DNA from 2 places in the Metabacillus sp. cB07 genome. Region 1 is predicted to be linked to the other one. Evidence: riboswitches for the same ligand, from Rfam matches in the RefSeq annotation. Region 1 holds a riboswitch; the other holds the start of a gene.

What was found. Region 1 has a riboswitch for thiamine pyrophosphate ahead of thiT (energy-coupled thiamine transporter ThiT). Riboswitches for the same ligand answer to the same signal wherever they lie in the genome.
Region 2: another riboswitch for thiamine pyrophosphate. It lies ahead of tenA (thiaminase II); the one in region 1 lies ahead of thiT (energy-coupled thiamine transporter ThiT).

What each region holds. Positions count from the first base shown of each region.
Region 1 covers NZ_CP069296.1:3,294,710-3,299,129, forward strand. Annotated here, with positions in the region: gene JOJ89_RS16950 (ABC transporter substrate-binding protein) at 1-106, opposite strand, end outside; gene JOJ89_RS16955 (ABC transporter permease) at 121-906, opposite strand; gene JOJ89_RS16960 (thiamine-binding protein) at 881-1,174, opposite strand; TPP riboswitch at 1,268-1,379, opposite strand; TPP riboswitch at 1,521-1,621, shown strand; gene thiT (energy-coupled thiamine transporter ThiT) at 1,727-2,299, shown strand; gene JOJ89_RS16970 (hypothetical protein) at 2,392-2,580, shown strand; gene JOJ89_RS16975 (NAD-dependent epimerase/dehydratase family protein) at 3,029-3,898, opposite strand; gene JOJ89_RS16980 (GNAT family N-acetyltransferase) at 3,925-4,420, opposite strand, start outside.
Region 2 covers NZ_CP069296.1:1,031,316-1,035,735, forward strand. Annotated here, with positions in the region: gene JOJ89_RS05145 (monovalent cation:proton antiporter family protein) at 1-1,714, shown strand, start outside; TPP riboswitch at 1,797-1,905, shown strand; gene tenA (thiaminase II) at 1,973-2,659, shown strand; gene JOJ89_RS05155 (thiamine phosphate synthase) at 2,656-3,276, shown strand; gene thiO (glycine oxidase ThiO) at 3,260-4,372, shown strand; gene thiS (sulfur carrier protein ThiS) at 4,369-4,420, shown strand, end outside.

The DNA.
Region 1 (4,420 bases):
TCACTTTTTTTGCTTCTTCACTTGAGGCATTCTCAGCAGGAGCGCATCCTGTTAAAAGGATGGATGTGCTGAATAATATGACGAGCATTCTCCGCAGTTTTTTCATCGTATTCCTCCATGTCAGTTGTGTTTATTCGCTTTGTACTTCCAGGGCATCGCCGCTCTTGCCAGCAATTCAATGACTGCAAAAATAACCAGACTTAAAGCAACAATGACGATAATGATGGCAAATACCTTTTCTGTTAAAAAAGATTGAGAGGATCTAGTAAGGATAATTCCAAGGCCTTGACTCGCTCCCAGCCATTCTCCGATAACCGCTCCCATTACACTGTATGTTCCGGCTATCTTGAGCCCTGAGAAAAAATACGGCATGGAAGCAGGAATCTTCACCTTCAAGAAGAGCTGACGTTTATTCGCTCCCATGGTCTTCATCAGTTTGATCATATCCCTGTCTGCCTGACTGAATCCGTCTGCAAGATTAATGGCTATCGGAAAAAAGCAGACAAGTGCTGTTACGATGACCTTCGGCAAGATCCCGAATCCAAACCAGATAATCAGCAGAGGTGCCAGTGCAATAATTGGAACGGTCTGTGAAAGGACAAGGAGCGGTTCAACCGCTTTTCTGATCCAGAGGGAAAGGTCAATTAAAATGGCAATGGCCACTCCGGCAGCTGCTGCTATCAGGAGGCCGAGAACAGCTTCAGTAAGCGTCTGCAGAACGTGCACTCCGAGCGTTCCTCTCATTTCAAACAGGGTGATGAAAATGTCTGTAGGTTTTGGCAGGATCCACTTCTCAATTCGAAAAAGCACGACTGCCATCTCCCAGAGTAGAAGAAAAACGGCAAGAACGGCTGCAGGCAGCGCTATTCCTGATATAGATTCAGCGATATTTTTGGAGTTTTTCATCCATCGTTACTCCTTCAGCAGGGCGGTAATGAATTTTGATGTGCGTCATCACTTCACTTGCACCTGCCCCGATACAGGCATCCTGAGCCTGCTTGACAATTTCAAGCAGATGATTGAGTTCCCCCTCCATAACGGTCTCCATCGCGCCGACTTCATATTTGACACCTGACTGCTGCACAACTTCAATGGCTTTGTCGACAATCTCGTATGTATTTCCGTGTGCTGATTTCGGCAGTACTTGAAACGCAAGGTTTACACTGGACATCATGAATTCCTCCCTTTCTTTCTGTGAATCTCTTAGAAAATGCAAAAAAAGGCTGCCGGTTAGGGCAGCCTTAAGCATTCGCAAAGTTCATGGAAAATAGACTCTTTTCCTGTATCCCTCCGCTGGCATTACCCAGATCAGGTTAAAGGGTCGATACAAGAATCAGTATCCTCTCAGCCGAGTTCACTCAGCTCCCCTGCTTCTATAAGATTCATGGAAACTATAGCAAGTTTTACAAGACTTGTAAAGAAAGGAAAAATACTTTCCGCTATTTTCTGAAAAAAAATAGAATTTAGGCTTGTCGAATTTTGCAGTTTCCTGTATAGTAGTGTCTAAATCATATATCGCATTTGACCACTTGGGGAGCCGCCGGCTGAGAGTGAACGTTATGTTCTGACCCGTTGAACCTGTTAAGTTAAAGCTTACGTAGGGATGTGGCGATGGATTCAAGTGATAACCCAACCAAAGCAGTGCGTGGAAACCATCCGACATTCCCCGCATTGCTTTTTTCTATGGAGAAAAGGCCCCGGTCGAATGCCGAAAAGGGGTAAAATCATGCAAACAAATAAGCGCCTGGTTTTTTTATTGGAAGCAGCGATTCTTGCTGCAATTGCCTTTCTTTTAGATTTAGCGACAAGCTTTATCGGCAAAATGCCGCAGGGAGGATCGATTTCACTTGCAATGGTGCCCGTACTGATCATGGGATTTCGCCACGGTCTAAAAGGCGGACTGCTGACAGGCTTTCTCCTCGGCCTGCTGCAGACGGTCATGGGCTATACGACCATTGTCCATCCTGTACAGGGTTTTCTGGATTACTTTGTCGCCTTTACAGCGGTTGGTGCCGGAGGTATTTTTTATAAGCAAATTCAGAACTCTCTCCATTCTTTAAACAAATGGCGCCTGATTCTTTATGTCACACTTGCCGCTTTCCTTGGAAGCTTCCTGAGATTTGCAGCCCACACACTCGCTGGCGCTGTCTTTTTCGCTGAGTTTGCAGGAGATCAGCCGGTGCTCCTCTATTCAGCAGGGTACAACGCATCCTACATGATTCCGACATTTATCATCTGTACGATCATTCTTGTGCTGATGCTGCTGACATCAAAAGCGCTGATCATAAATAGAAAATAGAGAAAAGCACCGGAAATCCGGTGCTTTTTATCATAATCTCTTCTTTTTCAGCATGTATTAGTAGTAATAGATTTCCTATTGGAGGCCATGAAATGAATCTCACATACTCACTCATGCTGTTTGCCTTTTTTCTATCCATCTTTCATTTTCTGTATGGCTACTTTGAAGCGCTGCGGATCAGCGGCGAAGATGGCCCTGTCAGAGGATGGTCGGTTGTTTTTTCATTTCCGCTCGCATTTGTTTTTGCTTATTTTGCAGCGGTTTTTAACCAGCAAATCTGAACAAAAGTGCAAGCGCCAAGGCCCGCTCCGATAGGCAGATAAGAATCCGGCGGAAAAGTCCGGTTCCCGCCTTTTTTGAGGGATTTGTTCTGACAGAGGATCTAGGCGCTGGAGCTTGCCGTTGATAACTTTGTTATGTTATCAACAGCCTTTTATTTTTTATAATTCCTTTAACAAAAAGCAGAACCCGGCAGATGTCTGCCGGGTCTTTTTAATGCCTCTGGCGGGATTCGAACCCGCACTCCTTTCGTAAGCATAGGCTAAGGGGAACACGCTTCCCTACGGATTTTCACCGGCAGGAATTTCACCTGCCTCAGCATAGTTGCTTTTCGGTGCTTCTGAAACCTTTGCCTTGCGACCCGGTTCTACTGTTTTCCGGCGCTCTTCCCTTCTAGAGCTACAGAGGCTTATTAAGAGTCTCTGCCTTCACAGAGACTCCCGCGAGAGTTTACAGCAGCTTTTCTATTAAACTCTCAACATACTCGTTCATGTCCCCAAAAGAATATCCTGTCATTTGTGCTTTTGTCACATCCAGCGTCCAGTCACCCGGAAGACCGTACGGGGAAGCATTTTCTTTTGACACTTCCTCAGTAATGACTGCGGTTTTGTCTGCAGCACTCTCAATCTTGCCGATCAGTTCTCTCAGGGAGAGATTGTCTTCAAACGCTATATTATACGCTCCTGTCAGCTTTTCTTTTCCTATATGTAAAAGAAAACCTGCAGCGTCTTCAGATGAAGTGAAGCTGAAAGAAACATTGTCATTTTTCGCCCCAATGGACTCTTCCCTTTTCACTTTGTCTACATGAAAAAGGAAACGCTCGGTGTAATCATCGGTACCGATGACCAGAGCAGGCCTGACAGCTGCCACCGGCACTTTTGCATTCTGGAACAAATAAGCTTCGGCACCGCGCTTTGCCTCCCGATAGCCGGTCATTCCCCCATATTCTTTGCGGTCTTTAAACGTCGGTTCGAACGAAAGCGGGTTAAAATCCGTTTCCTTTCGTTCTTTGCCGAATTCATAGACGGCCATTGTTGATGTAAAGATATAATGGCCTATTTTACCCTCAAGCGCTTCATAAGCCGTTTGGGCTTCGAGCGGCGAGAAACAGGATTGATCATAGACAGCGTCCCATTGCCTTCCTTCAAAAGCTCTCGTCATTGATTCTTTCTTTTCCCGGTCAATGACAAGACGCTCGACCCCGTCTCCAAAATCATCCCGGGTTCTGCCTCTTGTCGCGACCGTCACAACCACTCCGTTTTCAAGCAGTTTATGAACAAGCCTCTTCCCAAAAAACTGTGTGCCTCCAAGTATTAACACGGTTTTCAATGTATTTCCCTCTCTCATTATGTATTCAGCCGCGCTGTCAATTCCTTCAGATTCCAGCCGAATGCTGTCTCCGGATGATCGGTGCCTTCAATCGCGTACGTATCCTCTCCCACTTTTTCGGGAGAGTACCGTTCATAGAACCCCTTCGACGGGTTGGCATTCATCACCCACAGCATCATTGATTGATAGTTCAGGTTCATCAGATCCTCTGCTGCCGCACGAACCAGGCTCTTACCAACACCTGCGCCTTGTGCTTCTTTCAGAAGATAGATGGCGTATAATTCGCCGTCATAGCCGTATTCCTGAGACCTGGCCGGACCAAATCCCGCAAACCCGACAATTTTGCCCTCTTCATCTTCTGCAACGAATACAGTATCCGGATTTAGATTCCGCCAGATTTTCTCTTTGCTTTCGTAAGTCAGACTATTTAAAAATGAATCTGCTACGATTCCCTTATACGTTGTCCGCCAGCTGTCGACGTGTACAATCGCAATTTGCTTTGCATCTTCTCTG
Region 2 (4,420 bases), 1.9 Mb from region 1:
CGGGTTTGACCTTGTTCAGCAGGATATGTGGCTTGAAACTCTGTCTATGCTCGGATTTATTTTTCTCATGTTTCTGAGCGGTCTTGAAATTGATTTCACAGCGTTTATCGGCGGCAGGAAGAAAGAGGTGCTGCCATCCGGAAAAGAGGCGCCGAATACATTCGTGGTCTCTTTACTCGTATTTGCCGGCATCTTTATTCTTTCCCTGCTGCTCTCTTATCTGTTTGTCCTGATCGGATTTATAGAAAATGCATTCCTGATGACGCTGATCATCTCGACCATTTCACTCGGTGTGGTCGTGCCGACGCTTAAGGATGCAGGCATCATGAAGTCGAACATCGGGCAGATTATCCTTCTTGTCGCCGTCATTGCGGACTTGGTGACAATGATTCTGCTTGCAGTTTTTGCTTCCATTTACGGCGGGGAAAATACGAATATGTGGCTGATGCTCATTTTGTTCGGAGCTGGTGTCGCCCTTTACTTTATAGGCAAAACCTTTCAGAGCAGATCCTTTATTGAAACGCTCTCTAAAGGCACGATTCAAATTGGGACAAGAGCTGTTTTCACACTCATTATTGTTCTTGTTGCGCTTTCAGAAACGATTGGTGCAGAAAACATTCTCGGTGCCTTTTTAGCAGGCGTGCTCGTATCTCTTCTTTCCCCGAATAAAGAAATGGTTCAGAAGATGGACTCGTTCGGGTACGGATTTCTGATCCCGATTTTCTTTGTCATGGTTGGAGTGGACCTTGATATTTGGTCGCTTTTTAAGGACCCTAAAATCCTGATGCTGATTCCGCTCTTATTTATAGCGCTTCTCATTTCAAAAATTGTGCCGATTTACCTTTTGAAAAGATGGTACGATACGAAAACGACTCTTGCTGCCGGTTTTTTGCTCACATCCACTCTGTCGCTTGTTATCGCCGCAGCGACGATTGGAGAACGTGTCAATGTCATTGACTCGCAGATGTCCGGAGCTCTCATTCTGACGGCCGTTCTGACAAGCATCTTTACGCCGATTGGATTTAAAAAGCTTTTCCCTGAAAAACTCGGTTCAAAGAAAAAGCTGAAGGTTGCTTTCATAGGAGCCAATCAAATGACGCTTCCGGTAACGAGAGAACTGAATCCGAATCTGTATGAAACAATCATCTATCATACGCATGTTGATAAAAACGAACAGCAGATTGCCGAATCTCTTTTTCAAATTGAAGAGCTGGACGATTATTCGATTGAGACGCTTCAGGATAAAGGTGTATTTGATTCGGACATCCTTATTGCAGCAACTGGCGATGAGGATGCGAATGCGGAAATTGCCCTGATGGCAAAAGAGCTTGAGGTCGAAAGGGTCATTGCAAGTATTGCTTCGCCTCTGCTTGATGAGCAGCTGAAAGCAAAGAACATTGACGTGTTCTCTGTTCTGCTCTCGACCAAAACCCTGCTCAGAGCCCTGATCGAAGCGCCGGGCATCATGAAAATCCTGACGCACAGCGAATCTGCCCTTTATCAAATCAAAATGAACAACAGACGCTATGATGGAATGGTTCTCAGAAGCTTCCCGTTTACCGGAGACGTCATTTTTGTCCGGATCTTCCGGGAGAATGAGTCGATTGTTCCTCACGGCGATACGGAGCTGAAACGGGGAGATCTGCTGATTTTAACGGGATCATCCGAATATATCGATGAACTGAGGCAGGAGCTTGAGTTTCACAAAAATTAAGCAGAAATTTCCTGCAAAAGCCTTGAAAGATATTTTTATCGTGGTATGATGGGCATGTAAAACATTCAGAAAATTTTATACGATGAACCGCTAGGGGAGCCCTTCATAAGGGCTGAGATCGGAGTGTGACTCCGAGACCCTCAGAACCTGATCTGGTTAACACCAGCGTAGGGAAGTGGTGTAAGGGTCTATTTCATACACCACTTTTCTATGCGAAAAGTGGTTTTTTGCTGTTTAAAAAGAAAAGGAGGATACGTCATGCAATTTTCAAAAGAATGCAGGGAGTACGCAAATGAATGGTGGGAAGGGAGCTTTCACCATCCTTTTGTTAAAGGAATCGGTGACGGGACGCTGTCAAAAGAAAAGTTCAAATTTTATGTGATGCAGGATTCCTATTACTTGACTCATTTTGCCAAAGTGCAGGCGTTTGCCGGTGCCGTGGCTCCTGATCTGCATACAACGTTCAGAATGTCCGTTCATTCTCAGGGGACCTATGAGGCAGAACTTTCCCTTCATCAGCAGTTTTCAAAAATGCTCGGGATAACAGAGAAAGAACGCGCGGAATTTAAGCCGGCGCCTACAGCTTATGCTTATACATCTCATATGTACCGCGCGGTCGCGACTGGAAATCTTGGTGAAATCATAGCTGCTCTGCTGCCTTGCTACTGGCTTTATTACGAAGTAGGAGAGCGCCTGAAGGACTGCAAGCCAGGAGATGCCGTTTATGAAAAATGGATTGAGACCTACCATGGCGACTGGTTTAAAGAGCTTGTTCTTGAACAGGTGAACCGTTTTGATGAGCTGGCTGAAAAAGCAAGCGCTCATGAGCGGATGATGATGAAAGAACATTTTCTGATCAGCTCTATGTATGAATACCGCTTTTGGGATATGGCTGAAAACCTTGAAGCGTGGGGCCGTGCAGATTCTCTGCAGCTGCAAAAATGAAGCTGCACCTTGTAACGGATGGAAAGCATTCTTCAGATTCGCTGATTTCAATCCTCGCAGACGTACATAGATATGCGGATGCCATCCATATAAGAGAAAAAGACAGGTCAGCCGGCGAACTGGCGGAACTTGTGGAGATTCTTGCGCGCAAGGGTGTTCCAAAATCAAAGCTGATCATGAACGGCAGGGTGGATGCGGCCGTGCGCTCGGGACTGGCAAAAGTGCAGCTTCCGGCACATGGGCTGCCTGTAAAGTTTGTTAAAGAGCACTACCCTTACCTCGGCGCAGGATGTTCGGTTCATTCAGTAAAAGAGGCAATAGATCGGGAGAAGGATGGGGCAGACTGGCTGATTGCCGGACATGTATTTCAGACAGATTCAAAAAACGGCCTTGAGCCGAAAGGAATTTCATTTCTTCAAACAATTTGCGAATCTGTATCCATCCCTGTCTATGCAATTGGAGGAGTCGCTCCTGATGTGCTGCCGGAACTGAAAAAGCTGAAAGTCGCAGGAGCAGCGGTCATGTCCTACGTGTTTTCAGCAGACAAACCTGTGGATGCGGCAAAAGAGCTTGCACGAAAGCTGAAAGGAGGAACGGCTGATGAAGACATTCTATGATGCCGGCATCGTCGGGGGAGGAGTCATCGGCCTGATGTCTGCCTATTTTCTGTCAAAGGCAGGCCGTAAAGTAGCCATATTTGAAAAAGGAAAGATTGGCTGCGGGGCATCTTCCGCTGCAGCAGGCATGCTTGGTGCTCATACAGAAACGGAAAAAGCAGATGCGTTTTTCCGTTTTGCAGAAGAGAGCGGGGCTCTTTATCCCGTGCTTGCAGCCGAATTGCTTGAAGAAACAGGCATAGACATTCAGCTCGTTTATAATGGGATGCTCAAACTTGCCATGACGGCTGAGGAAGCTGTTTCCCTAAAAGACAGAGCCTTGAATGAACCGGATGTTGAGTGGCTCTCAAGGGAGTCTGTCCTGAAGAAAGAAAAGAACCTGACAGAGTATCTGCAAGGAGGACTGTTCATTGCAAAAGACGGCCAGGTTTCCCCTCCCGCTCTTTGCCGGGCGCTGGCAAGGGCGGTACAGATAAACGGAGGAACCATATTTGAAGGAGCTGCAGCCGGACGCATGCGCGCAGAGCCTTCGCATTATGAGATTTCCGCTGCAGGAGAGATTCATTTTTGTGAAGCTCTTGTCATTACTGGCGGGACATGGAGCGGCCAGCTGTTTGAGGAATTAGGCATCTCAGTTCCTGTTCACCCTGTTAAAGGCGAATGTCTATCAGTCATGCCGGATGGTTTCCGTTTAGAGTCAACCGTTTTTCATGACAGCTGTTACCTTGTTCCGAAGTCTGACGGGAGCATCGTCATCGGTGCGACGATGGAGGAGGGGAATTGGAGGGCAGAGTCTACAATACAAGGGATGGCTTCTTTGATGGAGAAGGCTGTTTCCATTATGCCGTGCATGAAAAAGAGTGTTTTTCAAAAAGCCTGGGCCGGACTGAGACCGGCAGCGCGAGATGCGAAACCATACATTTTTAAGCATGAAGGCATGAAAAATCTTTATGCCGCAACAGGACATTACCGGAACGGCATTCTGCTTGCGCCTAAAACAGGCGAAATGGTCAGGGATTTGATTTTGAGCCGTCAGGTCAAGCCTGAATATGCAAGAGAGTTTGGATTAAATCGGGGTACAGAGGTGAAATCATGAAAATCAAATTGAACGGCAGCACAGCTGAACTGGATCCGCACATAAAGA